DNA from 4 places in the Pseudidiomarina fusca genome. Region 4 is predicted to be linked to each of the others. Evidence: predicted binding sites of a transcription regulator. Region 4 holds the regulator's gene; each other region holds the start of a gene.
What was found. Region 4 encodes sigma-54, which starts transcription at its own class of promoters, with help from an activator protein. Its sites were predicted from a motif close to GTTGGCACGNNNNTNGNNT; they were not measured.

Region 1 (8,008 bases), on a different contig from region 4:
ACAAACACCACTTGACCTTGGGCCACGGCCCGGCTGATCTCCGCTTCATTTAAGCCTACCCAAACGTGATCGGGGCGCGGGCCACTAGCCCATTTAGCGCTGGTAAGACTAGCGGTGACGGCTACCGCAGCTACCACTAACAAGCTACTGGCCACGGCAATCAACAGTCCTTGTTTGCCGTAAGTTCTAATCACCAGTAGCGCGGCTACTACTAACCAACTTAACGCTAAGAGCCAGACCATCGCAGCAGTTAAATGATTATTGAGTAAAGTGAATAGCCACAGGGTGGTGGCCGCCAACATCAGACTAAAAATCACTTTTGTGATCTGCATCCAACGGCCCGGTTTAGGTAGCAACTTAGCCAAAGATGGTAGCGCTGCAACCAATAACCAAGGCGATGCCATGCCAAGTCCTAAACCAGTGAAAATAAACCAGAGTTGTAGATTAGAGGCGGCCATGGCAAAACTTACTGCGGTTCCTAAAAAGGGGGCCGAACAAGGCGTTGCTAATAAGGTCGCGAACATGCCTTGGACAACATGCCCTAGGTACGAATTATCACCACGTTGGGCAGCCCAAGTTTGCCAGCTACTAGGTAATCGAAATTCAAATAGGCCAGCCAAGTTGAACGTAAATAAACCAGTGACTAGCACCATAAAGCCAATGAACCACGGGCTTTGGAATTGAATACCCCAGCCTAGCGCGCTACCACTCGTTTTTAGGCCCCAGATAAACAGTGCCAACAACCAAAAAGACAGCACAATACCTAATGCCGATGCTAAGAACTGACGCCGAATAAGCCCTCTCTCTCGCGGTATCAACAACACGCTTTGCAACTTCATCCCCAGCACAGGTAGGACACATGGCATGATATTTAAAATAAGCCCGCCAAGCAGCGCAAAAGCAAACATCAAACCAAGACTACTAGATACCGCTGGTGCATGAGTGACTTGCGCCACGGCCTGCGCCGTTGTGGATAGTTCAGCCGCTAGCGCCTCATCTAACACAGTAATTTGAATGGGATAACTAGCCACCTCGGCAGCACCTAACCAATGGCTAATGTTGAAGGTAGCCAGTAACCGCTGACCATCGATATCCAAGCGTGGTGGTGCCACCGTCATATCTGCCAATTCCGTGGCCAAGCTATCAACCAAGACATCCGGCTGTTGCCAGCCCTGTGGGTGGGTAAGCTCAAGTTGCAACTGCTGTTGACTGGCTGACCATTCTGCCCGCTCCAAGACCACCGCGGGATGGTCTAGCCGAGGCACTTGGCTTAGTGCCTTCTGCAATTCAAACACCCGCTGCTCAGATGCGGCCAGTTGGGCCGGATTGAAGCTGATATCAACGGGGAAATCCGTTAACACGCAGATGTTAGTGCAGCTAGACATGGTCACCACACCTTGTAGTCGCGCTGGCTGCTGCCAGTTTTCTATCGTCAACGTTAGCGGAAAGGCAACCGTGCCCTGATAGCCTACCGTTTCAATCCCTTGCACTTGATAACGTTGTGGAGCAGGCCACTGCCACTGCACCCTACTGATATTACTCTTGGTTTGCCACTCTGCGGTAGGGGGAATGCCGCCCTCTCCGGGCGCCCGCCAATAGGTCTTCCAAGGGCTCTCTAAGCGAACCTTTAGCAAGGCTTGCAACTGTTGCTGATCGGCTTGCGCGGTCACTAAATCTAACTTGATTTGAACGTGCGGATGCTCTGAGCTGGTTATCCAGTCAGTAGAATCCTGTGCCCATGCAGAACTCATCAACATGAACAATAAAATAAAGGGGATTATGTGTTTCATCTATACATCTCAACTAACCTATGACTGAGTACCTACTTGAACCGATTCGAACAGAACAGTCGTACCCCTCGCTTGCTGCATCAAGCAGCTACAGACAACTCAGTGAGGTTATTCTCGAAACACACAAAAGTGCAGATGTGGCCGATATCGCCACCGCGGCGGTGGCACTGTCAAAGTTACCGCGGTGGTGCCTAGCCGGCTGGAGAAAAGCAGAGCAACGACTAATAATAGGCCGACACTCAGTTGGTCAAATAATTGCTGTAATGCCTGCTGCAATAGTTGCTCACTGGCACTACAATCACTCTCGCTAGCTAGGGCACTAGCGGCGTCGCTGGTGGCGCTAGTTGCCACCAGGCTAGCCTGCGGTAGCGCCTGCTGTTGTAATGGACAGCCTTGAATCCAACTACTTTGTTTCGCCAAACACAGACACAACACCAGCATGACGGCCCATAGGCAGCCACGTGCGCGTTGTTGTTCAGTCCAGTTAAGCATCAGGTTATCTCTTTAATTTAGCTGTTGCCGATACTAGCAAGTTTTCAACGCGCGGCCAAGTTTTAGCCAGCGCCAAAGTGGCTTAGAACGTTTAAGCCAAGAGTTGACTTAGCGCAGTAGCAATACCTAGCACCACGAACAAGGTCGCCGCAATATAACGAGCTGCATTCAGAGGTAGTTTTTGCATCAACCGTTGTCCGAGTAGCACGATCGGAACATTGGCAAGCATCATCCCTAAGGTTGTTCCTAATGTAACCCACAATACACTGGTGTATTGAGCTCCCAGGATAACCGTAGCTACTTGGGTCTTGTCACCTATTTCAGCAATAAAAAACAGCACTGTGGTGGCGATAAAAGCGCCGTATTTACGCACGTTTTCGTGTTCGTCATCATCTGCTTTATCGGGTATCAGTACCCACAGGCCAACGGCTATAAAAGAACCTGCGACCACATAGGTGGCGAGTGTTGCTGGGATGACATCCACTAACCATGAACCCAGCCAAGCGGACGCTAAATGATTGAGCAGAGTCGCCACTAATATCCCCATGATAATCGCTGTTTTGTGGCGGTAACGCGCCGCCAAGAACAGGCTTAGTAATTGCGTTTTATCACCTATTTCGGCTAAAGCGACGGTCACGGTTGAAGTTATAAATGCATCCACTTAGGTGCTCCTGCTGGTTTGGACGCGCATTTTAACAGTATCGGGCAAACCCCACAAACCCTACCAACTACCCCCTCTTAGGCATATTGGAGGTACTCCATCGGCACAAGGTTACTTTTCAGGCGTTGGGCGTATACTGCAGTTATTCGTTAGGGATGTTGATCTAAATCAGGAAATCATTATGGCTAATCTGACTTCTCACATACATTGTCAAAATTGCAGCATGGCAGCGCTATGTTTACCGTACCAATTAGATCAAGAGGGTATGAATCGGCTAGACACTATTATTCAGCGTCATAAGCCTCTGCATAAACGTGACGTGTTAGTTAATGCCGGTGCGCCGCTCAAATATTTATATGCCGTGCGTAGCGGTTCACTAAAGTCTTACACCATCGACGATAATGGCGTAGAGCAAATCATTGATTTCCATTTGCCTGGCGACCTCGTCGGTTTTGATGCTTTAGCTGAAGGTCAACACCGCAGTTACTCACAAGCGCTAGAAACCACCATGTTGTGCGAAGTGCCTATTGTGTCACTGGATGAGCTAGTGATTGAGATGCCATCCCTGCGCAAACAAATGATGCGTTTAATGAGTAGCGAGATATTCTCCAGCAAACAACTACTCGGCACGTTGAACAACCGCTCAGCCCATCAACGTTTAGCGCACTTCTTAGTCACCTTGTCCGATCGCTTTAAAGCGCGCGGATTATCTAGCACTTCGTTTCGCTTAACCATGACTCGCGCTGATATCGGTAACTACTTAGGCCTCTCGGTAGAAACCATTAGCCGTATTTTATCGGCACTGCAAGGCGAAGGTGTGATTGATGTGCAGAACAAGCTAGTTAACATCATCGAGCCAGCCCGCTTGCGCGAGCTAGCTCACTAACTGACGCAGCACTTATTGGCAACCACCACAGCAGTGACCATTACCATGGCCACTGCTGGCTGGTTTATCTGCTTGCTTAAAAAGAATGCTATTTTCAATATCGATGTGCAGCTGCAAGTCTTTCACTAACTCATTTAACCCCTCATAAAGCATGATCCAGCTTCCACATGCGCCGCGTGGAGCTTGGTTTTGATGGGTCAACTCTAATAATTCGGCTAACATTTGCTCGTGCTGGTCGTGCTCTTCTTCCATCACCGCGATAGGTCCGCTTGGATAGATCCCACCAGCTAACATCGGAAACAAAATTTGCTCTTCTTTCATCATGTGGCTTTCTAGCTCTTGGTACATGCTTTGCAGCAATTCTGCCAAGCCTGCTGGACAGGCTTCATGATCATTATGTACGTCTTCTATTTTGCGCGCTAAGTTAATTAACTCCGGCAGCTGTGCGCGATGCTTATCGTGAAAATTCTCAACAATATAATCAATTAAATGCTTGCTAGGCATGGCTTGAAACACGGCTAAAGCTTCTGCATGAATGGTAGATGGTGTTGACATAATAACTCCTAATTTTGAGATAAAAGCGGCCAAAATGGACCAGCAATACCTGTTGATATTGCAAAATAGATGCCAAAACTACCTACTTTGATTTATATCGAGTTTTTCCCTGCAATGGTAAATTAAACCCATATTTATTTGGGTCAAAAAGGACTTTAAGGGTTAAATCTACCATGCAAGATGTCACCTTACTTGAAACTCTGATCGCCGATTTAGTGACCGAACAGCCTGCCGTAGTACGGCTAGAGAAAGTCGTCAAAACACTACGCCAACACTTTCATTGTGGTGCCGTGGTGCTGCTTAAATTAGAGCAGCAAATGCTTAAGCCCATTGCTAGTATCGGTTTAGCACGGGAGGCCTTAGGGCGCCGTTTTATTGTGCATCAGCATCCGCGCCTAGCCACCATTATGGCGAGTCGCGAAGCGGTTCGATTTGAGCCAGATAGCCACCTCGCAGACCCCTATGACGGGCTTATAGAAGATAGCCCCGATGGCCATTTGGCAGTACACGATTGTATGGGGATCTCATTACATGTTGAAGGCAAATGCTGGGGGGTTCTGACCCTAGATGCCCTCACCCCAGGAACCTTTGATACGGCTGCCATGCATGCACTGCAACGAGCAAGCTTGCTGGTTGAAGCGGCGATTCGCATGGGGCAAATTGAGCAAAGCGTCAGAGCCCTACGTAATCAACGGCGCGATCAAGAATACTCGCTTAGTGGCGAGGCTTCCGCTAGTTACGAAATCATCGGGCGTAGTGCTCCATTGCTCAATGTGATGCAAGAATTGAGTGTTGTGGCCGGCTCAGATCTTCCGGTATTACTGCTGGGTGAAACCGGCGTGGGTAAAGAGTTATTTGCACGACAGTTACATCGCCAGTCACAACGAGCGCAGCAGCCCTTAGTGTATGTGAATTGTGCAGCGTTACCTGAGGCTCTGGCCGAGAGTGAGCTCTTCGGCCATACCAAAGGGGCCTTCTCTGGGGCAACCAGCGAGCGGGCCGGTCGGTTTGATAGCGCTGATGGCGGCACCATCTTCTTAGATGAAGTAGGTGAGCTGCCACCAGCAATTCAGGCCAAGTTACTACGAGTATTGCAGAATGGCGAGATTCAACGCTTAGGAAGCGATCGTAGCCATACCGTCAATGTCCGAGTTGTGGCGGCAACTAATCGCGACTTGAAGCAGCAAATAAAATCTGGTGATTTTCGTGCTGATCTCTACCATCGCTTATCCGTGTACCCGTTACCTATTCCACCGCTGCGTGAGCGTAGCGATGATATTCCTGTGTTAGCCGGTCACTTCTTAGAGCTTAACCGAGCTCGCCTTGGGGTACGAGCGTTACGCCTCACCCAAGCGGCAGAGCATGCCTTATTGGCTTATGATTGGCCTGGCAACGTGCGCGAACTTGAGCATACCATCAGCCGGGCGGCGATTAAGGCGCTTAGCATAGGTGCGGCACGAGAAGATATTGTTAGTATCGATATTGGTTTGCTGGATTTACCTGGTGCAGCCACCGCCAGCGTGCAAGTCACGGATATATTGCAGAGCAACCAGCGCAAGGCGTTTCCCACCATGAACTTGAAAGATACCCTCAATGCGGTGCAGCGTCAGCTTATTGAGCAGGCTTTAGAGCAAGCGGACTACAAATGGACCCAAGCGGCCCGTATACTAGAGATAGATGCAAGCAACTTACACAAATTGGCGCAGCGGCTGGGCTTAAAATAGCAGCTGCCCACTACCAAGCCATGCAAGGAGCTCTATGACGGTTGTGCTGCGGATTTTATTGTGGCGGACGCTAGCTATTATTACGCTAGCGCTGGGTATCATTGGTTTATTGTTGCCCATCATGCCAACGGTACCTTTTCTGCTGGTGGCCGCATGGGCCGGCGGCAAGGGCTGGCCGGTATTAGAAGCCAAGCTATTGGCGCATCCAACCTATGGCCCGCAAATCATTGCCTGGCGCCGCTACGGTGTCATTAAGCGTAGGCCCAAAGTGATTGCATCGGTGATGATGTCCGGGAGCGCAATCATGTTGGCATTTAGCCCAGCACCTTTATGGTTAAAAGGCTTAGTTATTGGCATTATGGCCACCGTTGCAGTATGGATGTGGCTGCGCCCAGAGCAACAGCCACCTGATTCAGGCTCCGATTCTTAACCTGGACGTCCATCTGGACGTGGCGTGGTAAGAATAGGAAAGTACACCAGTACATAAATGCCATAGGCCAACACCCAAGCAAACGCACTTAGGGCATACCAATACACGGATAACTCTGGCCATAAGCCTTGCACAAATACGCGAACCACCGCAGCTACTATCACTAACATAAAGGCTGCGCTAATGATGGGTTTGGGTTGTAGGGCACGACCACTATGGCCCAGAGAGACCCGTGCAATCATCGCTAAAATCATATTACCCATAGCGCCAGCAGTTAATGCATGTAACGCCAAGCTGTTGGTGATAGGAAAGCCCGCATAGCGCAGCGCATATAGCGCTAAGCCAATTGGAATAAACCAGTAAGCTACATGTAGCGACCACAGTAACGGTACTTTCCAGGTGATCCAGATACGCCAGCGGGCGCAGCGAATAGCTAAAGCTAAAGCACTTGTCGCGAAGAGTAGAGCCATCACCAAGGCCGGTACCATGGCGCTGAAATTGGTAATATTCAGCACAAAAATCAACCACAAACTACCTAACCCGATGCGGTCTAACCAGACGATGGGTTCGGCTTTTGGTGTCATAGTTCCGTTGGCGGTGAACATAGGGAGTACCCGACCCCCTACGATGGCCATCAGTAAAGTGACCAACCACACCGCATTTTGGCTACCTAATTGTTGAATTTCGTATTGTCCGGTCTGCAGCCCAAAGTGCATGAGCGCATTGCACAAGGTTAACAAGAAAAGCACGGGCACGAAGAATAGGTTTCGCTGCTGCTTCACCGCAATTAAGGGCACAGCCAATAAAATCGCCGCTAACGGTAAAAATAATAGATCAACCGCAGCTACCAGCCACCAAGGTAGCCAAGCCCCAACTAAAAGCCCTAACCGACCCAACACCCATACCGCAGTGAGGATGCCAAGGGCCCGTCCGTGGGTAGCGCGTAAGCCAGTCCAATTCTGTACGGCGGTCAGCAAAAAGCCCACGATGATGGCCGCCACAAAACCAAAGATCATTTCATGACTGTGCCAGAATAAGGTTTGCCCATACACGGGCAGCTCGATGACCTGAGCTAATACCAGCAGCCACAAGGTGATGGCCAAGGCACTAAAGCTCGCCCCCAATAAAAACATCGGCCGAAAAGCTTGCCGCAATAACGGCCACATTTTTTGCTCAATTTGTAAGTCAGTAATTTGAATCATGCTGTCTTCCTATATGGTTGCTAGCAACCCTAATTATGCTGTTTGCACTAACCCTGCTAATGCCATCCAATAGCCGTTACTATCGTTCGGCTCGAGGGCTTGGGGCTGTTCGCCATGCTGGTTCTGCCGAAATTTTTCTAACCAAGAAAAGGTGCCTTCTAACTGCGGACTTAAACGCACTATGTCAACTAAGCCTTGCATGCTAGGTAACTGATTTACCAAGTTATAACGAGTTCCGGATTGCGTTTGAATACCATTTAGAACAAAT
Region 2 (8,008 bases), on a different contig from region 4:
GACCAGTTCTTTACCAGTGCCCGATGCACCATTGATCAGTACCGTCACGCTAGAATGAGAGAGCCGCCCAATGGCCCGAAACACATCTTGCATCGCTGGTGCTGAGCCAATCAAACCACGCAGCCCGCTGCTAGGTTCAACCGCGGTAGCTGGAGTGGGAGCTTGGCTGCGCTCTCTTTGTAAGGCGCGACTCACCGTTTGCACCACGTCGTTTAAATCAAAGGGTTTGGCGAGGTATTCAAAGGCACCACCCTGAAACGCACTCACCGCTGATTGTAAATCAGAATGGGCAGTCATCACGATTACGGCTAGCTCCGGATAATGATGACGCATATGCTCTAGCACCGCTAAGCCATCATCACCGGGCATCCGAATGTCACTTAACAGCACCCGCGGCTGGCTGCTGGGCGCTTGCTGTGCCAAGGCCTGATACACACTGCTGGCATCGGCAAAACTGCGACAGCTTAAACCCGCCCGGGCGAGCGCCCGCTCTAATACCCAGCGAATGGAGCTGTCATCATCCAGAATCCAAATGTCCGCATTGCTGCTGCGGTTTGCTTCGTTGCTGCTTAGGTTGTTCATGTTAAGGTTTCTACATAGGGTAGATAAAGGGTAAATTCGGTGTGCCCTGGGCGCGATTGCAACTCAATCTTGCCACTATGTTGGTGCACGATATTCTGCGCTATCGCTAAGCCCAAGCCAGTACCGCCGGCTCGCCCACTTACCATAGGATAAAACAGGGTATCGCGGAGTGCTTCGGCAATACCCGGGCCGTTATCTTGAATCACGATCACCGCACATTGCCGGTAGCGCTTACCATACAAGGTTTGTTGGTGGGCGATGCGGGTTCGTAGCACAATCTCGCCACCAGCTTCTGGCGCCAGCGCTTCACATGCGTTCATGACAATATTGAGTAACGCTTGCTCAATCTGGTCTGCGGCCATGGTTAACTCAGGCAAACTTGGGTCGTAATCTCGTTGCCAACGAATCTGTTCGGCACCAGCTAAACGGGCCACTTGCAGCACCCGCTCGAGCACCGCATGGATGTTGCTGGGCTCTGGTTGGGGCAACTGATTTGACCCTAACATGCGATTAACCAAGGTGCTGAGACGATCGGCTTGGTTAATGATTAAATCGGTATACTCTTGTAATTCGGCATCATCAAGTTCGCTTGCCAGCAACTGCGCAGCGCCACGTAAGCCACCTAACGGGTTTTTGATTTCATGGGCCATGCCGCGCACCATGCTTTGCACTGCCAGTAGTTGCTGCTGTTGTACGGTTTCTTGATTAATGCGCCTAATTTGGTCCATTTGCCGCAGCTCAAGCAATACGCCAATGCGCTGCTGCTCTAGTTTCAGTGGCTGCGCAACTAGCTCGACCGTGATGCGTTGGCCGTCATGAAAAACTAAGGTCACGTCGCTGTCGGATACCGATTGGTCGTCATTGAGCGCTTGCTTGAGGGTGTTGGGGTCGATGCTGCTGTAGCTAAACAGACTAAAAAAATCCTGCTGTTGCAGCCGATTACGACTGCCATCAAGAAGCGCCTCGGCCGCGGTGTTCATGTAGGCAATACAATAATCGGTATCGAGTTGCACCACCGCGGTTAAGAGCTGATCTAAACTAGGTTGCACCACAGTGGTGCAATCAGCGTTAGTTGCCGTCATTGCCACCACCATCACCGCTAGTTGCTCCGGTCGCCAAGGCTGGGCTGTTGATATTAGCCCGCAGCACATACACCACAATAGTATCTGAGCGCGATACTTCGTTACCTTCGGCATCAAGCACCCGCAGTTGCAAGCGCCGCTCGCCGCGGTCGATATCAGTCAAGGTCAGTTCGGTTTGGCTGGAACCCTGCCAAGCAATGCGCTGATCAACTCGCAATTGTAACTGATAGCCATCGGGTAGTGGGTTGGGTGTGGTTTGCCACCGCACCGCAACTGAACCATCGTTGGCACGCACCGCGGCTTGTTGCGCGGGCGCAATGATCTGGGCCGTGGGCGCTGCGGTATCAGTAACCGTTGGCATGGCGGTTTGAGTTTGGGTAGTAACCGGGGTGTGCGTGGTGAATTCGGTGACTGGCACCGGCTGTAAGTTAATCACTTCAGCTTGGGGTAAGGGTTGATCCGAATATGTGACCGAGCCATCAGCATTTTGCCGTTTGTAAACTTGCTGTGCCGCTGCAGTTGAAACTGCAACGGCCAGCATTATCACAACCATGAGGCGGCTAATAAGCATCGGTCCTCCTAGGTTCAAACCTCAGCTGAATTAGACGCTGTAGTAAAGGTCGAACTCGATTGGGTGAGTGGTCATTTTCAGCGTCATTACTTCTTTGTGTTTCAGCTTAATGTACGCATCAATCATGTCGTCCGTCATCACGCCACCAGCGGTTAAGAACTCGCGATCTTTATCCAACGCTTCTAGGGCCATTTCTAATGAATGACACACGGTTGGAATTTCTTTCGCTTCTTCTGGTGGTAAGTCGTACAAGTCTTTATCCATAGCATCGCCAGGATGAATCTTGTTTTTAATACCGTCTAAACCAGCCATTAAGAGTGCCGCAAAACATAAGTATGGGTTAGCGGCTGGGTCTGGGAAGCGAACTTCGATACGACGTGCTTTTGCACTAGCAACCACTGGGATACGAATAGAGGCAGAACGGTTACGTGCTGAGTAGGCCAACATGACCGGTGCTTCGTAACCAGGGACTAACCGCTTGTATGAGTTGGTGGTTGGGTTACAGAAAGCGTTCAAGGCACGTGCGTGCTTGATGATACCGCCGATGTAATACAACGCCATTTCGCTCAAACCGCCGTACTGGTCGCCAGCAAACAGGTTTTTACCATCTTTGCTAATCGACATGTGAACGTGCATACCTGAACCGTTATCGCCAACAATCGGCTTCGGCATAAAGGTTGCGGTCATACCGTAAGAATGGGCTACGTTGTGGACCACATACTTGTAGGTTTGAATCTCGTCAGCTTTTTTAACCAATGTGTTAAAACGGGTGGCAACTTCGTTCTGGCCAGCAGTAGCAACCTCGTGGTGATGCGCTTCAACCACTAAGCCCATGTCTTCCATCACGGTACTCATAGTGCTGCGGATGTCGTGCGCTGAGTCTACCGGAGGCACAGGGAAGTAACCGCCTTTTACGCCAGGACGGTGCGCTAAGTTGCCGTCTTTGAATTCTTTACCTGAGTTCCATTTTGCTTCGTCGGCTTCAATTTTGTAGAAGCTGCCGCTCATGTCAGTATGAAAACGTACATCGTTGAACAAGAAGAACTCTGGCTCTGGACCAAAGAACGCGGTGTCACCGATGTTCATGCTTTGTAAGTATTCTTCAGCGCGACGAGCGATAGAGCGTGGGTCACGATCGTAACCTTGCATGGTGTCTGGCTCGAGGATATCACAAACCACGTTCATGGTGACTTCGTCAGTAAACGGGTCTAATACTAGGGTACTGCAATCTGGCATCAGTACCATGTCTGATTCGTTAATACCTTTCCAGCCGCCAATCGACGAGCCGTCAAACATTTTGCCTTCTTCAAAGAATTCTTCGTTAATTTGCGACACCGGAATGGTCACGTGCTGCTCTTTACCTTTGGTATCGGTAAAGCGCAAATCTACAAATTTAACTTCGTTTTCTTCAATAAAAGCCATAACGTCTTGTGGTGTAGACATGTGATCCTCCGCGATCGCAATCGTCAAAATGAACAATGAGTATAGCGTGCACTGAAACTTTCTGCACTGCGTTTGCACAAAACTAAAGCAAACCCCGTGCCAACTATTTAAATATCAATTAAATCAATAACTAATAATTATGCTAACGATATTAGGAGGTGCTTTTACTCACCTTTTGCACCATGATAGTGCATTTGCGTGCATTGTGATAGTGCATCGCGATAGTGCAACCGGTAAAATGCACAAAAAAAGGGCCCCACCCACGGAGCCCTTCGCAATCAATCAGTAACGAACAAGGTTGAACAATTAAAGATGCTTAGCCTTGCGTCGTAATAACGACGCATACAGCAGCGGAATAACCACCAAGGTTAATGCTGTTGATACTGCGATACCGAAGATCAAACTCACTGCTAAACCACTGAAAATCGGGTCATCCAGAATGAAGAACGCCCCCAACATGGCCGCTAGTGCCGTTAATACAATCGGCTTAGCTCGCACCGCTGCAGCTTCTATCACTGCCTCGTTCAAATCCTTGCCAGCCGCCACTTCTTCGCGGACAAAATCCACCAAGAGAATGGAGTTGCGCACAATGATGCCAGCCAACGCAATCATCCCGATCATCGAGGTTGCGGTAAACTGTGCTCCCAGTAACGCATGCCCTGGCATAATCCCTATCAGGGTGAGCGGGATCGGAGCCATGATTACCAGCGGTACCGCGTAGCTGCCAAAGTGGCCCACAACCAGCAAGTAAATCAACAACAAACCGACGGCATAGGCAGCTCCCATATCACGGAAGGTCTCGTAGGTGATTTGCCACTCTCCATCCCATTTTAGTGCAGCCGTATCCCACACATCGGGCTGGCTGATGTAGGTTTGTGGCAACTCAATGTCACCAGCTGCGGCAAACAAACCGTATAAAGGACTATCCAAATCACCCGCCATATCTGCCGTCACATAAACCACCGGACGTAGGTCTTTGTGGTAAATCGGCTGGGCATAAGGGCGCTGAACTCGGTCGATAAGCTCCGCCACCGGAATCGCCTGGCCACTGGTTTGTGATAGCACAGTGACATTTTGCAGCTGGCTTAACTGACCTTGCCAAGTGTTTGGTAACCGTACTTTTACTGCTACCGGTTGGGTTTGATGGGGAATGGCTAAATAAGTGACATCCATCCCTGCCAAGGCCGTTTGCAATACCCGTACCACTTGTTCAGCCGTCACTCCTAATTGCGCCGCACGCTCGCGGTTAACCTGCCAAACTTCTTCTAAACTATCGCTCACCAAGGTGCTATCAATATCCACCACACCTTCGGTTTGCTGCAGTTGTGCCAAGGTTAACTGAGCGGCATCAGCCCGAGCCTGTGCACTTGGGCCGTAAATTTCTGCAACAATGGGTGCCATCACCGGTGGCCCTGGCGGCACTTCAACGATTTTCAATGACGCGCCAACAGCTTCGGCAATAGGTGTCAGTAACGGGCGAATGGCTAAGGCCAACTCATGGCTTGCCCGCTCTCGCTCGCCAAGCTCTTTCAGAGTGACTTGCACATCGCCCATGTTAGCGCCTTGGCGCAAATAGTACTGCCGCACTAAACCATTAAAGCCTATCGGTGATGCGGTACCCGCATAAATCTGCGTCGCGGCTACTTCGTCCACGCTATCAAGCGTCTGCGCTAGTTCCACCAGCACCGCGTTGGTCTGCTCTAAGGTGCTGCCTTCGGGCATATCCAACACCAGCTTAATTTCACTTTTGTTGTCAAACGGGAGCATTTTCATCACCACTGCTTGCACCACCGCAAGACCGAGCATCGCCACAATCAGGCCAATGAGGCCAAAGCCCATCAGGTAGCGACGTTTGCGATGAGTTAGCAGCGGTAGCATCAGCTTATGAAAGAAACGATGCAATTTATCACTTTGCTGCTCTTGATGATGCTCATCTTTGAGTAAGTGGCGCGCCAGCCAAGGGGTAACGGTTAACGCAATCAGCAGCGACAGCAACATTCCCAAAGATGCATTGATAGGAATGGGGCTCATGTATGGGCCCATTAAGCCACTAACAAAGGCCATGGGCAAGAGCGCGGCAATCACCGTGAAGGTTGCCAATATCGTTGGCCCACCTACTTCGTCTACAGCAGCAGGAATGGACGTTTTAAGTGACTTGCCCAGCCCTAAATGGCGGTGAATATTTTCTACCACCACGATAGCGTCATCCACCAAAATACCAATCGAGAAGATCAGGGCAAACAGCGACACGCGGTTTAAGGTAAAGCCCCACGCCCACGATGCAAATAAGGTCATGGCTAGGGTTAAGACCACCGCACTGCCCACCACCACGGCCTCACGTTTACCAAGTGTGAGCAGCACTAAAGCCACCACCGAGATAGTCGCAAAGATCAGTTTTTGGATCAGCTTAGAAGCTTTATCGTCTGCAGTTTGGCCGTAATTGCGAGTGACTTCTACCTGCAATTGTTCAGGCAACAATTGCTGCTGCATGGTAGCTAAACGAGCGAGTACTTGCTCGGCTACCACCACGGCGTTTTCGCCTGCCTTTTTGGTAATGGCTAAGGTTATTGCTGGTGCAAGCTCACCCCCCTTTTGCCGCGACCACACGTACTGTGACGGTACTTCTGCTTGGGTTGATATTTCCGCCACTTGATGCAAGCGCACTGGCTTACCATCAACATTGGCTACAATCAGATTGCTCAGCGCCTCAGCACTTTCAATAAACCCACCTACTTGCACTGGGATGTACTGATTGCCCTGTAATCGATACCCCGCTTGCCCACTTTGGTTTTGGCTAGCTAGCGCTTGGCTAACCGCATTAAAATCCAAACCAACACGAGTGAGGGCGGTGTTATCTAAGGTGACATTTATTTGCTCGGGCTCGGCACCAATAATACTGATGTCTCGCACCCCGGCGACGTTTTGCAGCGGCTCAATCAAACTATCAGCTACATCCTTCAGCTCTAAGTCTGCGCCGGTTAGGGTTAGCCCTAAAATTGGTACATCATCAATGCCTCGAGCTTTCACAAGCGGTTGCGTAAACTGCGGATGCTGTTGCTGCCAACCGGCTAACGTATCAAACAATTGCACCAATGCCGTGTCGCGCGCGATGCCAACTTCAAACTGCACCGTCACTAAGGCTTGGCCAGGCTGCGACACCGAGAAAATATGTTCAATACCCTGCATGCGGGCAAAATGACGCTCTAACGGTGTGGTCAGTTGCTGTTCAACTTGACTCACATCGGCACCAGGAAAGGCGATCATGATATCAGCCATGGTCACATCAATTTGGGGCTCTTCTTCGCGCGGCGTGATCATCGCCGCCATAATCCCCAGAATTAAGCCAAATACCGCCAACAGCGGGGTTAGTTGGGAGCGCTCACCCCAGGCTGCAAACTTACCTGCAATCCCTAGTGGTTTATTACTCATAACGAATAACCTCGCCAGCTTTTAGCCCGCTGACCACTTCTACTTGACCATTTTGAGTGAGGCCTAAGCGAACCGCACGCCAGCTATTATCTTGCATTCGCACCATGGTCAGTTCACCACGTTGCAACACCGCTTGCTGTGGTACTAGAAGGCCCTCGTGCTCACCCACTTGCACGACCACCGGTAACCACTGACCGGGCAATAGATTACCGTCTGCAGGCAAATTTAACCGTAATCGCACGGTACTGGAGGCACTATGAATGGTGGGAAATAGACGCTGTGCTACGGGTTTTAAGCCGGCTACTTCAGCCCATTTGAATTGCTCGACCGCCGTTGCAAACAGCGCAGGAATATCAACATGCACTCGTAATTCGGCCGGATCAAAGCCCGACATCAACGGGGTGCCTGGCTGCACTAACTCACCTGGCTCTACTAAACGCTCACTCACGACACCGCTGTAAGGAGCTTTGACTGCGGTATAAGACAGTTGCTCTTGGGCGCGCTTGGCTGCTGCTTGCGCCGCTTTTAACTGGGCATTAGCGTTGTCTAAGCGCGCTTTAGCCCGATCGAGTTCGGCATCGGGCACTAACTTTTGCGCCACTAATTTAGTGACTCGATCAAATTCCTGCTGCTCAGCCACTAGGGTTGCTCGTGCTGCCGCTACTTGGGCTTGGGCCTGAGCCACAGCTTGATATTGATCAACGGAGGTGATGGTGACTATGGTGGCACCCGCTTCAACCTGGTCACCAACATCCACGTTAACGGCTTCAATACGGCCAGAAACTTGCGCTGATACGGTCGCGCTGTTGGTTGACTCAACCACCCCTTGCAAATGAATGTATTCAGCAATAGATGCTTGCTTTACGGTGTAATCGGTGGCGTGAGCCATGCCACTGCTGGT
Region 3 (8,008 bases), on a different contig from region 4:
TGCGCCGGCGTAGCGAGTTTTATAACCCTTAAACAGTCGCTTCACGCTCTAACAGGTACTGCGGCACAAAACTAAAATAGACTCCTGTGCCACCTTCAGAACGGCGTTTTATTTCAATGGTGCCACCTAGATGACGGCTACGCTCTTGCATGATAGCAAGCCCGTAATGATTCATTTTTTCGGCCTGATCGGGAATACCTACACCATTATCTTCAATGCTTAATTCAATTCGCTGATCGTGCTGGCTTAGCTGTACCACCACATCTGTGCCTTGGCTGTGGTGAATGGCGTTCTGACAGGCTTCACGGATAATTTGCAGCAAATGAATTTCTTCATGCGGTACCAAGGGGGTATTCTCTAACTGATAGTTCAGCCTGAAGGACAGATCAGACTGCTCACTAAATTGATTGATAGTTGTTTGCAGGGCGTGCAACAGCCCCGCACCATCTACTTTGAGGCGGAAAGTGGTAAGCAATTCGCGTAACTGCCGATAAGCGGCATTAAGCCCTTGTTTAAGCTCTTCTGCAACATCATCAATCACTTCTTTATTATCTTTCTCAATGGCTTTGTTGAGGCGTGTCACCTGAATCTTCAAGTAGGACAAAGCCTGCGCAAGAGAGTCGTGCAGCTCACGCGCAATCACCGTACGCTCTTGAATAAGAGCTAGGCGCCGTACTTGCTCTTCTTCTTGTTTCAGGCTTAGGGCAATGGCCAGTTGGTCGGCAACTGACTGTAGCAACTGTTGTTGCCAATCGTTGAGTTGCTCGCTAAGGCTACAACGAGCTACCAAGACCCCGTAATTTTGTTGTTCGCGCTCAATGCTAAAGCGATAAATGCGCTGGTTGTTCTGGATACTCACTCCGGCCCCAGCATTCACACACTGGCTACAATCAACCCCTTCGCAAGGATCTTCTGGGGCGCCAATAGGCTGCACCTGTAAATAGGGTTTATTGCCTGCCTCGGTAATTAAGCAAAGCTCGAGGTCTTCAACCTCAGAGGCGCGCTTTAACCCTTCAACAATGGTGGTAAAGTCGTGATAACCAGGTGAATGCTCGATGATCATTCGCGCGGTGTCGTACAAAAACTGCAAGCGCACATTGCTTTGAGAAATGGCTCGGGTTTGTTCATCGACGCGTTTTTCAAGATTGCCATACATGTAACCCACAGCTTCGTTCATTTTATTCAAGGTGCCCGAGAGCACACCTAGCTCATCACGCATGGGATGATTCACACGGGCGGTAAAGTCGCCCTGACCAATTCTTTTGGCGGCGAGAGTTAAAACCTCTAATGGATACTTAACGCGGGTGCGTAACCAATAGAAAATAACCAGCGCTAAACCAATGCTAGAAAACAACGAGAGCACCTGAATTAATCGAATGGAACGTATGCGCTGCTCGGCATCTTGTTGAATGGCGGTAACAAAGCGATTAATTTGGTCTATTTGCGGCAAAATCTGTTGTTGTAAATTAGCACTGGTGACCACGCCATCGGCTATTTGCTGCTGGAATTGCTGCCAACTGGTTCGAGTTTGCGTATATAAGGTTGCTAAATCAGACTCACTATGGCTAAAACGGTTAAAGACTTGATGATGCCAACTTTGTTCAAATTCGGCTTGCATGGCTGCTGCTGCAGCACTATCAGCATCATGTAATTGATGCCAGCTGTATTGATACGCTTGGTAGCGCAGTGAGCCTGCAATATTTATGGCTAAGGCATCTTGATCTGCTTTTTCTGAGAGCCAATACGAAGCCAACAGCGTGACTACGGTAAGCGCCACCATAAAACTCAAAGCAAAACCAATGCGTGTCACAATAGATGAATTAGGCATAGACAATTAGGAGTCAAACTCTTGGGTTGATTTAAACAGATGCGTTAGTGTACCTCGGATAGCAACTGAACAACAATCAACCGTAAAAAAAGCGGCAGCACCTAAGTGCCACCGCCTTTAACTTCACCTTTAATTTCAGGCTGTGATTAAGCTATATGCTGTTGTTCACGTGAGCTTTTATCAAACCACAAGCCATACACCACTTGCCAGCTGATAGCAAAAGCACCGACGATAAAGACCACGTCGCCAACAGTGCGCACCCAACGTAGACCCTCTAGCAACGGTTGTTGCATAAAGGCTTCGCTACGTGCATACCATAAACCTTCAGACGCTGATGCATAGAACTGGATGAAGCCAACTGGCAGCAAGCTAGTAAATAGCATCATGCCAAGGCCAATGTTCATCCACCAGAATGCAGTGGTCATCAGTTTATCGTTAAATTGCAGGTTTGGACGAATGTAGCGCAAGATGAGTAAGACAAAACCTAGCGCTAAGAAGCCATACACCCCAAACAAGGCCGCGTGAGCGTGAGTTGGTGTGGTGTTCAAACCTTGAATATAGTACAGCGAGATAGGTGGGTTAATCATGAAACCTAACACGCCAGCACCTAACATGTTCCAGAAGGCTACCGCAACAAAGCACATGAGTGGCCATTTAATGCGTTGCATCCACTCAGCTTTGCGTTGCAAGCTCCAGTTTTCCCAAGCTTCGTAGCCCAAGACAATCAAGGGAACGACTTCTAGCGCAGAGAAAGTTGCACCAACGGCCATCACGGGAGTGGTGGTACCGGCAAAGTACAAGTGGTGGAAAGTACCAGGTACGCCGCCAAGCATAAACAACGATGCTGACGCTAAGGTGGCCGTAGTAGCCATTTTTCTAGAAACCAAGCCCATGCTATGGAAAATAAAGGCTAGGGCAGCGGTGGCAAATACTTCAAAGAAGCCTTCTACCCACAAGTGCACGATCCACCAGCGCCAGTATTCCATCACTGATAAGTGAGTACGTTCGCCATAGAAGAAGCCAGCACCGTAGAACAGGCCAATAGCAACAACAGATGCGGTGAGTAGTGCTAATAAGTTCTTGTCGCCTGGTTGACGAAGAGCGTGGAAGACACCGCGCATCATCAACACTAACCAGAACACGATACCTAAGAACTTACCAATCTGCCATGCACGACCGAGGTCGACGTATTCATAACCTTGGTGACCCCACCAGAAGCTTAAGTGCTCAGGCATAATTTGAGCAATAGAGAGGAAGTTACCAATAAAGGTACCAGCAACCACTACAACTAACGCCCAAAATAGTAGGTCGACTCCTAGTTTTTGATACTTAGGATCTTTACCACCATTAATGATAGGTGCTAAGAATAAGCCAGCAGCTAAGAAGCCAGTAGCAATCCAGAACATGGCCGCTTGTAAGTGCCAAGTACGCACTAGCGAGTAGGGCAACCACTCAGACACGTTAATACCATAGAATTCTTGACCTTCTACAGTGTAGTGAGCAGTAAAGCCACCTAACAAAACTTGTAAAGCAAACAACGCCACGACGATAAAGCAATATTTACCTAGTGCTTTTTGTGATGGTGTAAGTTTGAAGGTAGTGATTGGATCTTGCTTAGGAATCTCAATTTCTTCTTCATCGTGGTCGCGCAAGAAAGCCCAACCCCAAATCAAAGCACCGATACCAGCAATCAGTAAAATCACACTAATAATAGACCAAATGATATTCTCAGCACTTGGCTTATTATCAATAAGCGGCTCATGCGGCCAGTTATTGGTGTAGGTGACATTGCTATCAGGGCGTTCAGTAGCGGCTGACCAAGCAGTCCAGAAAAAGAACTCAGTCATACGCTCGCGTCGCTCAAGGCTCGGCAAGGTGTTCTCTTTCATTGCATAGCTTTCGCGCGTGCTTTGTAGCTCAGGAGCATCGCTGAATAAGCGAATATAATAATCCGCTACGTCATTGATGGCTGCTACTCGAGTCTCACTTAGTAGCACCGTATCAGTTGCAGCATCGTAGGTGTTGGTACGATATTCCTGTTTTAACGCAAATTGCAGAGCATTTTGCTCAGCTGGGCTCAAGCTATCGTAGCTCATGCCGTAATCACGTTGCGCTACAATTTCTAACCAAGCTACGAGCTCACGGTGTAACCAGTCTGCAGTCCAATCGGGTGCTTGATAAGCACCATGGCCCCAGATCGAGCCTAATTGCATACCACCGATGGATTGCCAAGCGGTTTGACCATCGAGAATACTCTCTTCAGTCATTAACACTTGTCCCGATTCCGTCACGTACTGCGCTGGAATAGGCGGTGCTTCGCGGTATACCTCTTTACCAAAATAACCCAAGATACCAAAGGTAATCGCTAGGATGCCGATGAGTATCCACCAAAGTTTCTTATAACCGGCCATATGGCACCTCCGGTTGTTGTTGTTGATTCATGCGAGAGTCTCCCTTTATTGCATTTCGCACGCATTCATAGATGAGTACCCTTTCCTTATAGCAAGTCTCGTGCCAACTTTTATCCATCTGATTTTATTGGTTTTTGTTTGTTTTTAGGGTAGATATAACCGCACTTTTTGAGGGTGCTAGTAACCCGTAGGGTTATTTTTACCCACCAGCATGTTTTGGCTAGCTTGGCCAAGCGGCGTTCAGAGTTTTTCAGGCTGCTTATTTATTGATCCGGATCAACACAATATCTAGGTGATCGTCTAGGCTTTAACACAATATATAGATGCAAATAAGCAATCAAGCACAATATGTGGGGTTTTAATGCGCTACTGTTCAGAGCAAATAGCCTTTCAGGAGGTGCCCGGCGAAGTCTCGTTGGCTTATACCATCACCGGCTGCCCTGTGGGTTGTAAAGGCTGTCATAGCGTTGATAGCTGGCCCGCTCATAGCGGAGTGGAATTAACCCCAGAGTATTTTACGAAGCGGCTGCAGCAATATCGGGGCCTCATCACCTGCGTGTTGTTTTTAGGGGGTGAATGGTACCCAGAGCAATTACTGCACTTACTTAAATTAGCTCGTGAGCAGGGGCTAGAAACCTGTCTGTATACCGGTTATGAGCAGGTGCTGCCTGCACTCCGCGAACAGCTCACCTATTTAAAAACGGGCCCTTGGATAGCTGAGCTTGGTGGCCTAGATAGTCCAAACACAAATCAGAAGTTTATTGATTTACGCAATCAACAACTACTAAACGTGCGCTTTTTAAGCACTGATTAAAACAAGGAGCATACCTATGTTGCGCTTATACCCCGATCAAGTAGACGCCAAAGTTGACTTTATTCAGCAATATCTCCATGCCGAAAATGCCGCTGATGGCTCAAAAATGGATGCTAATGCGAACGTGACGCAAAAGAATATTGCGACGCTAGAGTCAGAAATCATGAAGGATTTTTTTGTTCAAGTGAACCGCAAGCAAGTCAGCAATAAAATTGCAGAGTTGTTTGGCCCGCCGTTGGCGCAGGAGTATATTCGTCAAATAGAAGATCATGAGATTTATGTGCATGATGAAACTAGCTTAAAGCCTTACTGTGTGTCGGTTACCATGTATCCGTTTTTACGTGATGGGCTCACTAAGTTGGGCGGCGAATCAAAAGCACCAAAACACCTAGAAAGCTTTTGTGGCACTTTCGTGAACTTCGTCTTTGCGGTGAGCTCACAGTTTGCCGGGGCCGTCGCCACCGTCGAATTTTTGGCTTACTTTGATTATTTTGCTCGTAAAGATTACGGTGATAACTACCTAGAAACACATCGCCATCAGATTGAAAACCACTTACAGCACGTCGTGTATGCCCTCAATCAGCCCGCGGCAGCGCGCGGTTATCAAAGTGTCTTCTGGAATATCTCAGTCTATGACCAGCATTATTTTGAAAGTATGTTTGGTGACTTTGTCTTTCCCGCCGATTTCAGCAAATCATCATGGCAATCGGTGAGCCAGCTTCAGGACTTTTTCTTACATTGGTTTAATGAAGAACGGAAGAAAACCATACTCACTTTCCCGGTCGTTACCGTGGCTATGCTGACCGAAAATGGTCAGTGCAAAGATCAGCAATTTGCTCAGCATATTGCCCATGAATTATCTGTCGGTAACTCATTCTTCGTGTATCTGTCACCCAATGCCGATTCGTTAGCTTCTTGCTGTCGTTTACGCTCTGAAATTAGTGATAATACCTTTTCTTACACCCTTGGTGCTGGTGGCGTCGCGACCGGATCCATTAATGTGATCACCATTAATATGAATCGGTTAGTGCAAGATGGACGCGACTTGGGTGAGGAAATTGAGAAAATTCAAAAATACCAAGTGGCCTATCGGCTGCTCATGGAAGATTACCAAGCAGCCGGTTTACTCACGGTTTACGATGCTGGTTTTATTACCCTGGATAAGCAGTTCTTAACTATTGGTATCAATGGCATGGTAGAGGCGGCGGAATCGCAAGGTTTAACGGCCAGTAATAATCCTGAGTACATTGAATTTGTGCAGCGCCACTTAAAGGTTATTTACGATGCTAATAAAAAAGCCAAACAAGAATATGGCTATATGTTTAATACCGAGTTTGTGCCGGCAGAAAACCTTGGTGTCAAAAATGCGAAGTGGGACCGCGCCGATGGCTATGTTGTGCCGCGTGATTGCTACAACTCCTACTTTTACGTGGTAGAGGATGAACAAACCAATGCAATTGATAAGTTCACCTTACATGGTCATGAATTAATAGAGTTTTTAGATGGTGGCTCGGCTCTACATCTTAACCTAGATGAAAAACTTAACGAGGATGGCTATTTATCACTGTTAAATATTGCTGCTAAAACTGGCTGCAATTATTTCTGTATCAATGTGAAGATTACCATTTGTAATGACTGTGAACATATTGATAAGCGCACCCTGCATAACTGCTCAAGTTGCGGCTCTGACGATATTGATTATGGTACGCGGGTGATTGGCTATTTAAAACGAGTGTCGGCATTTAGTGCTGGGCGTCGGCAAGAACATGCCGCCCGCCATTATCATCGCCAGCCGCAGCGGGCGGTAGAGGCGGCAACATCCCAAGCTGGCTAGCTTGGGATGGTCAGGCCAGCACAAATGATGCTGCCATAGCTAGACTATGGCAGCACCTATCGAGAGCCTCTTCTTAGTTAAACGACTTTAGAGTAGCGTGGAGCCGTAGCTGCATCGTCTAAGTAGGCGTCAAAGCAGGCACAAATACTCCGTACCCATAAGCGACCCAATTCAGTAACACGTAATTGCGAGTCATCAATGGTCACCAGCCCATCCTCAATAAAGGGGGCTAATTTCTGTTTAGCATTGGCAAAGTAAGTCCAAAAATCAGTCAACTGCCAAGCCTGTGCAAACGCAGCAATATCCAATTCAAAGTGGCAGATAACTTGCGAAATAAGTGCGGCGCGCAAGCGGTCATCTGCGTTCAGTTCAAATCCTTTAATAACCGGTAGGCGTTGTGCCTTCAGGTGCTTGTAATAGTCAGGTAGTTCTTTGCTGTTTTGCCAAAGCACCCCATCAATTTGGCTAATGGAAGAAGCTCCAATCCCCAACAAAGCATCCTGGCCGCTGGTGGTGTAGCCTTGGAAGTTACGCTGTAAGCGCCCTTGTTGCTGAGCAATAGCAAGTTCATCAGATGTTTTTGCAAAGTGGTCCATACCAATAAACTGATAACCGGCAGCGTTAAAACGAGTAATCCCAAGCTGCAACAGTTCTAACTTAATCGATGGCTTAGGTAAGCTCTCAGTTGGGATTTTTGCTTGACCAGCAAAACGTGCCGGCAAATGAGCGTAGCTAAATAACGATACCCGGTCGGGAGCCAAGGCAATCACTTGATCAATTGAGGCTTTAAAGGTTTCTGGACGCTGGTAAGGTAAACCGTAGATTAGGTCTAGGTTGATCGACTTAAAGCCCAATTCTTTGGACAGCTCTACTTGATGTCGGATGAGATCGGTATCTTGGACACGGTTAATCGCAATCTGTACTTTTTCGTCAAAGTCTTGCACCCCATAGCTTACACGATTAAAACCGAGCGCTCGTAAATGCCGTAATTTTTCATCACTACAGCTGCGTGGGTCGATTTCGATACTCCACTCAGCATCGTCAGTGAAACTGAAGTGTTGATGTAGCAAATCATCTAAGCGTGACAATTGTTGCTCGGTTAAAAAGGTTGGGGTACCACC
Region 4 (8,008 bases):
TCTGACGGTGCAGGTTACAGCAGCCACGTCGGCTATCGTGTTTATGGCAATAGCCACGGCTTTTTAGCCGGTTACCTACAATCACGGCATAGCTTAAGCTGCAGTTTAATTGCCCAAAGCGGCGAGCAGATGCAGCGCGATTACGCCTACAGTGTGGCACGCCATCGTGACGGCTTGTGGACTCCAGAACAAGTGGCAGAAGATGCGGTGAACGCTACTATCGCGCGCTTAGACGGTCGCAAAATAGCAACCGCGAAGGTGCCAGTCATCTTCCGAGCTGATGTTGCGAACTCGTTGTTTGGCCACTTCGTTGCAGCTATTAGTGGCGGTAGCTTGTATCGCAAATCGAGCTTCTTAGCCGACCATTTAGGTAAACAAGTATTGCCTAACTGGTTAACCATAACCGAACAACCGCATTTACGCGGCGCGTTAGCTAGTAGCCCGTTTGACCATGAAGGGTTAGCAACGGTGGAGCGCGATATTGTTGCCAACGGCGTCTTGGAAACTTACTTACTGACTAGCTATTCAGCGCGCAAATTAGGCATGCAGCCTACCGGACACGCCGGTGGTATCCACACCTGGCAAGTGCAGCATGGTGAGCAAGATTTAGCAGCTTTATGTAAGCAGATGGGCACTGGGCTGTTGGTTACCGAGTTAATGGGCCAAGGGGTCAATATTGTCAATGGTGACTATTCTCGCGGTGCGGCAGGGTTCTGGGTCGAACATGGCGAAATTCAGTACCCCGTAGAAGAAATTACCATTGCCGGCAACCTAAAAGACATGTTGGCTAACATTGTGGCTATCGGCAATGATATTGACCTTCGCCATGGTGTTCGTACCGGTTCTGTGTTGCTAGAACAGATGCGCATCGCCGGCATGTAGCCGGCGTTAGCTCAGTAGTAGCGTCGCTGTGCCTAAGAAAGCAAAAATACCGACCACGTCGGTGACGGTGGTAAGAATCACCCCGCCGGCTAGTGCAGGGTCGATATCAAACTTCTTCAAGATCAAGGGCACAGTCACCCCGGCCAAGCCAGCCGCGAGTAAGTTAGCCATCATCGCAAAGGCGATGATGGCGCCAATCAGAAGGTCTTGCTTCCAGATCGCCACCACGGCCGCAATCAGTAACGCCCAAATCACCCCGTTAAGAGCGCCAATCGCAAGTTCCTTACCAATCAACCAACGTTGGTTACTGGCACCTATATGACCCAGCGCCATCCCTCGAATGACCAAGGTCAGGGTTTGTGAACCGGCAATCCCGCCCATACTTGGCACAATGGTGTTAAGGATAGCGAGGATGGCCATTTGCGCTAAAATATCTTCAAACAAGGAACTGACCATGGCCGCCAGCAGCGCTGTGATCAGGTTGACACCTAACCATACCGAGCGGCGCTTAGCACTGGTCCAAACCGGAGCAAAGGTATCCTCGTCATCATCTAAACCAGCCATGCTCAACATCGAGTGCTGGGCATCTTCACGGATGATGTCGACCACGTCATCGATAGTAATACGACCGAGTAAGCGATTGTCTTCGTCAATGACCGGGGCCGAGATCCAATCTTGCCGCTCAAACAGTTTGGCTACTTCAGTTTCGTCCATATCTGCCGGAATGCCTTGTACCTCTTGGTCCATGACATCGCTCACTAAACGGCTAGGATCAACGGTAAGTAAGCGGGTAATGCCGATTTCACCAATAAATTTGTCTTCGCGGCTTACCACGTACAGTTTATCGGTAGCCTCAGGTAGCTCGCCTTTCAACCGCAAATAACGTAATACCACATCAATGGTAACGTCTGGGCGTAAGGTGATGGTATCCGTATTCATCATACTACCGGCGGTTTCTTCGGCGTATGACAGAGCTTGCTCGGCACGATGGCGATCTTGCTCGTCCATCGATTTTAATACTTCTTGATAGACCTGTTCGGGTAGGCCACGTAATACGTAGGCGAGGTCATCGGTATCCATGCCTTCGGTGGCGGCGGCCAATTTCTCTGGCGCCATCTGCCGAATGATGGATTTTTGCACTTCTTCAGATAATTCTTCAAGGATGTCGCCGTGCTCGTCGGCGTCAACCAATTGCCAAATGATGGCCCGCGCTTTAGGTGGCGAGGATTCAAGTAACAGGGCAACATCCCAAGCGGGCAGGTTGTGCAACTGGCGCCGAGCTTGCACGTACATGCCACGCGTAAGAGATTCAGTGACCTCTTGTAAGCGCTGTTCGGCAAATTCTTTATCGGCGATTTCTACTAGCATGCTGCAAAACTCCTGTGAATGTCAGAAGTTTACCGCATCATTGCTCTTCATCAAAGCGCGATTCGATTAACTCGGCAACGGCAGCGACAGCGGCCTCGGCATCATCACCTTCAGCTAAGATATCAATTTGCCGTCCTTGCCCACTGGCTAACAACAATAAACACATCACACTGGAGGCATCTACTTGCTGCTGCTCTTGCACAATGTACACCTTGGCGGCAAATTGTTGCGTGAGTTTAGCTAGCTTGGTGGCGGCGCGTGCGTGTAAGCCGAGTTTGTTACGGATAGTGACTGATTTGCGCACACAAGTCGGCATAAAGGGTAACTCCTAGCTATTAAAAGCTAAAGCGGGCTGATAGGACGGTGACGAGGGGCCTCGCGGTGTTTCACTTGCACCTTGAAAGGTTGGCCCTGAAAGCGTTCAGCTAGCTGCTCGGCAATGTAGACCGAGCGATGTTGGCCACCGGTACAACCGATGCCAATGGTGAGATAGCTACGGTTGCTGCGTTGAAAGTAGGGTAACCAAGTGGCTAAGAAGTTTTCTACCTGATGAATAAACTTGGTCATTAACGGCTGTTGCTGAAAAAAGTGTTGGACGGCTGGATCTGTACCGAGCAAGGCCTTTAACGAGGGCTCCCAATGCGGATTAGGCAGGATTCGGGCATCAAATGCGTAGTCCAGATCACTAGGTAAACCATACTTGTAACCAAAAGATTGGAAAACCACAATCAATCGTGACGCTGACTTACCCAGGGCGCGCTCGGCCACTTGTTCGCTCAGCTGATGCACGCTTAAATCGCTACTATCAATGCGCCAAGTTGCTCGTTCCGCCAACGGCTCAAGCAAAGCTAATTCAGCTTGGAGAGCATCACTTAGCGGCAGCTCATTCTTAGACAGGGGATGTAAGCGGCGGGTTTCCGCAAAGCGGCGCAGCAACACGGCCTCAGATGAATCAATGTAGAGAATTTCAGGTTTAATTTGGTCAGGCAGAAACTCCAATGAGTCGGTTAACTCACTGGCTTCAATCGGCATATTACGTACATCAACACTCACCGCCACTTTATTGTACTGCTCAATGACCGCATGCACTAACGTAGGAAGCAAGGTGATCGGGAGGTTGTCGACACAATAGTAACCAAGATCTTCTAACACGCGCAGCGCAATCGTTTTACCGGAGCCGGAGCGGCCGGTAACTATGATCAATTGCATTTTATCTGCGGGGTTAAGGCTGCTATCGGTCATTTTACAAACAGTTCATAAAGTTCTTGGTCTGAGCTGGCATCGCGTAAAGCGCGGGTGCAGGTTTTGTCGTTCAGACGCTGGGCCACGGCTGCTAAGGTTTGTAAATGCTGTTCATGCGAGTCTTCTGGCACCAGTAACGCGAATACAATATCCACCGGCTGGTTATCAATCGCATCAAAATCGATGGGCTCTTCTAGGGTCAGCAAAATAGCCACCGGCTTAGTTGCCGAGGCTAAGCGACCATGGGGAATAGCAACCCCCAGCCCGATGCCGGTACTACCTAATCGTTCGCGATTGAGAAGACTTTCGAAGACGTCAAAACCGGTGGTGCCCGAGAGACGCGAAGCGGCCAGTTGGCCGATGATTTCAAGCACTTTCTTTTTGCTTGTTCCCGCGACTGCGCAGCGAGCGCAGTCGGGGCTTAACAGAGTGGATAAATCCATGATTTAGTGGCGTTTCATCTTTTCTTTATGTTTAATAACCTGCCGATCGAGTTTATCAATCAGCCCGTCAATAGCCGCATACATATCGGTGTGCTCTGAATCAGCGAAAATTTCGCCGCCATTCAAATGCAGCGTAGCTTCCGCTTTTTGCGTTAACTTTTCAACATTTAAAATGACATGGACGTTATTTATGTGGTCAAAATGACGTTCCAGCTTAGAAAACTTGGTATCGACATAGTCACGCAGAGCGTCAGTAATTTCGATATGATGACCGGTCAGATTAATTTGCATAACATCTTCCTTCTGTTTGTCCAAGATTCAGATAAGACGTTTGCGTTGGCTCGAGGGCGGAATATTCATGGCCTCACGATACTTCGCAATTGTCCGTCTAGCTACTTGGATACCCTGTTCGGCCATGAGTTCAGTTAATTTACTATCACTGAGAGGCTTCTTGGGGTTCTCCGCAGCAACTAGCTTTTTCAATACCGCTCTAATCGCGGTAGAAGAAGCATCTTCTCCATTATCCGTTGCCAATTGGCTAGAGAAGAAGTACTTCAATTCAAACACACCTTTAGGTGTATGCATATACTTTTGTGTGGTTATTCTTGAAATAGTTGATTCATGCATCTCTACTGCGTTAGCAACGTCAGCAAGAACCATAGGTTTCATCGCCTCAGGGCCATATTCAAAGAAACCTTGCTGACGTTGCACTATGGTTGCAGCTACTTTCAGTAAGGTATCGTTACGGCTTTCAATGCTTTTAATAAACCACTTCGCAGCTTGCGTATGCTGCCGAATATACTGTTGTTCTTCAGATTGCGAACCACTTTGCAGCAGCGCCGCATAATCTTCGTTCACCTTTAGTTTAGGCAAACTTTGCGAATTTAGCTCAACGGTCCAGCGATTATTTTTTTTGCGCACCAGCACATCAGGAATCACATAGTCGTCATCACCTGCGCCAAAACCGTCCCCTGGGTGCGGTTGTAGCTGCTGAATCAGCGCTAGTACTTGGCATAAATCGGCTTCTTGAATACGCAACCGCCGCACCAGATTGCGATAATCGCGCTGGGCGAGCAACTGCAAATGCTTGTCAACGGCTTGCAGAGCTAAGTTCAGGTAGGGAGTATCTTTAGGAAGATGCCGTAGCTGAATTAATAAACATTCGCGGACATTGCGAGCACCAACCCCAATCGGATCAAAATGTTGAATCCGTTTCAGCACCACAGCTACTTCGGCTAGCTCAACTTGGATGAGCTCGGGGTGTTGTTGTCGAATCGCTGGCAACAGCTCTTCTAATTCAGCCGTTAAGTAGCCGCGCTCGTCAATACTATCTATCAACAGCATGGCAATGGCTTCATCAAGGGGAGAAAAATGTGATAGTCGCATTTGCCATAACAAGTGCTCTTGTAAACTTTCACTGGTACTGCCTTGATAGAGGGTATCTTCACCATCGTAAGCTGTGCCAGAACTGCCTAAAGAAGCCGAATAGCTTGGTTCCCAGCTCTCCTCGGCAGCAGCTAAATCGGTTTCGCCTTCAGCGCTTTGGTCGGCCACCTCAAGCAAGGGGTTCTCATCCAGCGCTTGTTGCACTTCTTGCTGTAGTTCTAAGCTAGAAAGTTGCAACAGTTTGATGGCCTGTTGCAGCTGTGGGGTCATGCTCAGCTGTTGACTAAATTTGAACTGCAGGCCTTGTTTCATCATGATAGCTACAGCGTAAACTGGTCGCCCAAATACACGTCTTTCACATGCTGATTATTAAGAATGGTTTGGGCATCGCCTTGCGCGATAAGCTCGCCATGGCTAACAATATAAGCATGTTCACAGACGCTTAGGGTTTCGCGCACGTTGTGGTCGGTAATGAGTACCCCGATGCCACGCTTGCGTAGGTGTTCGATAATCTTCTTGATGTCCAGCACGGAAATCGGGTCAACCCCAGCAAAGGGTTCATCCAACAGGATAAACTTAGGCTCAGCCGCCAGCGCCCGTGCAATTTCAACCCGGCGTCGTTCACCCCCAGACAGACTCATACCCAGACTGTTGGCGATATGGCTGATGTGAAACTCTTCCAGCAAGCTATCAAGTTTATCTTCACGCTGGGCCGCAGATAGTTCTTTGCGGGTTTCGAGTATCGCCAAAATATTATCGCGCACCGTCAGCTTACGAAAGATGGAGGATTCTTGGGGTAAATAGCCAATCCCAAGGCGAGCGCGTTCATGCATAGGTAATAACGAGATATCACGGTCGTCTAATTTAATCAGGCCTTTGTCGTTATTCACTAAGCCAACAATCATATAGAAAGTCGTGGTTTTACCGGCGCCATTAGGGCCCAGCAAGCCAATCACTTGGCCTGCTTCAACAGTCAAACTAACGTCTTTAACAACTTGGCGTTTTTTATAAGATTTGGCTAAATGTTCAGCTACTAATCGGCTCATGGTTGCTCGTTGTTTTTATCGTCTTGTTGTTTCGGCATGTAGATGGTGGTTACGCGGTCGGTATCTTTGTCACCACGCGTGGTCATTTGCTGTGTAGCAAAGTTATAAACCATCTCTCCACCACGACTGACGCTGTTTCCTTGCGCAACTTCAACATTCCCCCGCAACGTCAGTAACTGTTGCGCTTGGTCATAAATGATTTGGTTGGCCTTGGCGGTGATAACACTACCGTCTTCCAATTGTTGGGTATAAACCGCCGGCGCCCCTTCAGCGATAAACACAGCATCTTCGGCCTCACCTTCACGCTCTACTGATAACTTGTCAGCGGTGATTTTTAAACTACCTTGCTCGATGATGACGCTACGTTCAAACACCACAATTTTATTAGCAATATCAACCCAATCGCGCTCAGCATTGATGCGAATGGGCTGATTAAAGTCATCTTTGCCTTGGCTAAGTGCTGCGTTAGAGAATAATGCAGCAGTTAGCACAAGACTACTGAGAATTAGTGTGGCGGCCGGTATAAATGGTTTCAACATGTTTCGTTAGTTCCAGAGTTTGAGCGCGTAAGTTAGCATGCATGCCTTCGCCTCGAATAGTAAAATCACGACCGTACATCACCACCGCTTGCTCAGTCGTCATGGTTTCGGCCAAAGTATCAATGGTTAGGTAGCTGGTTTCAACCCGTTCTAAAAAATCTTCGGCGGTTAAGCTACGCATTAAAATATTACGTTCTAACACCAAGCTTTTGTCGCCATAAAAAGAGCCAGCCTCGGCTGCCACCTGCCACACCGGACCACCATCACGAGTGTGCACAATGTAGGTCGGCTGATCTAACTCGGTCAAGCCGATCGGGCTGTAATGGGTCATTTTTTCTGCAGCAATCCGATGCGCTAAGGTACCATCCTCACTGTAAACCCGCACAATCAGGCCCTGGGCGGTAAAATCAGGCTTGATCTCGCGATAGCCAGCAGGTTCATCGGTGAGGTCTTGATCTCCAAAAGGACGCCACACCAACAGCGCTAGGGTGGCAAAGATAATGGCGATAATCACCACAAGATTACGGGTCATAAACTGACTCCACCGTGCAGTTGCAATTGTCCTTGGCTAAGTAAAATCAGATCACTCAGCTCACGTACGGCACCAAAGCCGCCGCGCTGCGAGGTCACATAAACCGCGTGTTGCTGCACAAAGGGATGGGCATCGTGAGGCGCTACGGCCACTGCACACTGCTGCAGCATCGCGAGGTCAGGTATGTCATCACCCATGCAGGCGATGGCCTGATCCGTTAACTGATATTTCTCCGCCAACTGCTGGTAGGCGCTGAGCTTATCTTCTTGGCCCTGATAAATATCGCTGACGCCTAGCGCGCGCATGCGGTTTTCCACCAGTGCTGAACGGCGTCCGGTGATAACCGCCACCTTGATGCCGGCGTTAAGAAGTGCTTTCACCCCAAACCCATCGCGGGTATGAAAAGCTTTAAGCTCTTCACCTTGGTTGCCTAAATAGATACGGCCGTCTGAAAACACGCCATCCACATCAAAAATGACCAGTTTGATTTGGGCGAATTTATCCATCAGCAGGCTTTCGATATCACCGTACCAAGTACTAATCATGGCTGGGGTTGCGTGACCAAAACTC

Region 1: a site for sigma-54 is predicted at 4,443-4,461, ahead of NOG12_RS07990 (hemerythrin domain-containing protein). Genes of this name have one in related genera too.
Region 2: a site for sigma-54 is predicted at 3,764-3,782, ahead of glnA (glutamate--ammonia ligase). Genes of this name have one in related genera too.
Region 3: a site for sigma-54 is predicted at 4,329-4,347, ahead of NOG12_RS07940 (nitric-oxide reductase large subunit). Genes of this name have one in related genera too.

What each region holds. Positions count from the first base shown of each region.
Region 1 covers NZ_JANFPJ010000013.1:38,281-46,288, reverse strand. Annotated here, with positions in the region: gene NOG12_RS08010 (protein-disulfide reductase DsbD family protein) at 1-1,790, opposite strand, end outside; gene NOG12_RS08005 (hypothetical protein) at 1,899-2,282, opposite strand; gene NOG12_RS08000 (TMEM165/GDT1 family protein) at 2,374-2,943, opposite strand; gene fnr (fumarate/nitrate reduction transcriptional regulator Fnr) at 3,125-3,829, shown strand; gene NOG12_RS07990 (hemerythrin domain-containing protein) at 3,842-4,384, opposite strand; gene norR (nitric oxide reductase transcriptional regulator NorR) at 4,558-6,108, shown strand; gene NOG12_RS07980 (YbaN family protein) at 6,143-6,538, shown strand; gene NOG12_RS07975 (NnrS family protein) at 6,535-7,740, opposite strand; gene NOG12_RS07970 (U32 family peptidase) at 7,774-8,008, opposite strand, start outside.
Region 2 covers NZ_JANFPJ010000013.1:100,559-108,566, reverse strand. Annotated here, with positions in the region: gene ntrC (nitrogen regulation protein NR(I)) at 1-582, opposite strand, end outside; gene glnL (nitrogen regulation protein NR(II)) at 579-1,664, opposite strand; gene NOG12_RS08285 (DUF4124 domain-containing protein) at 1,651-2,235, opposite strand; gene glnA (glutamate--ammonia ligase) at 2,266-3,678, opposite strand; gene NOG12_RS08275 (efflux RND transporter permease subunit) at 3,985-7,107, opposite strand; gene NOG12_RS08270 (efflux RND transporter periplasmic adaptor subunit) at 7,100-8,008, opposite strand, start outside.
Region 3 covers NZ_JANFPJ010000013.1:27,622-35,629, forward strand. Annotated here, with positions in the region: gene NOG12_RS07930 (MFS transporter) at 1-32, shown strand, start outside; gene NOG12_RS07935 (ATP-binding protein) at 29-1,828, opposite strand; gene NOG12_RS07940 (nitric-oxide reductase large subunit) at 1,975-4,239, opposite strand; gene nrdG (anaerobic ribonucleoside-triphosphate reductase activating protein) at 4,601-5,053, shown strand; gene nrdD (anaerobic ribonucleoside-triphosphate reductase) at 5,070-6,887, shown strand; gene hemN (oxygen-independent coproporphyrinogen III oxidase) at 6,965-8,008, opposite strand, start outside.
Region 4 covers NZ_JANFPJ010000012.1:47,109-55,116, forward strand. Annotated here, with positions in the region: gene pmbA (metalloprotease PmbA) at 1-882, shown strand, start outside; gene mgtE (magnesium transporter) at 889-2,250, opposite strand; gene NOG12_RS07415 (HPr family phosphocarrier protein) at 2,288-2,566, opposite strand; gene rapZ (RNase adapter RapZ) at 2,593-3,459, opposite strand; gene ptsN (PTS IIA-like nitrogen regulatory protein PtsN) at 3,489-3,935, opposite strand; gene hpf (ribosome hibernation promoting factor) at 3,939-4,226, opposite strand; gene NOG12_RS07435 (RNA polymerase factor sigma-54) at 4,254-5,633, opposite strand; gene lptB (LPS export ABC transporter ATP-binding protein) at 5,642-6,367, opposite strand; gene lptA (lipopolysaccharide transport periplasmic protein LptA) at 6,364-6,906, opposite strand; gene lptC (LPS export ABC transporter periplasmic protein LptC) at 6,863-7,438, opposite strand; gene kdsC (3-deoxy-manno-octulosonate-8-phosphatase KdsC) at 7,435-8,008, opposite strand, start outside.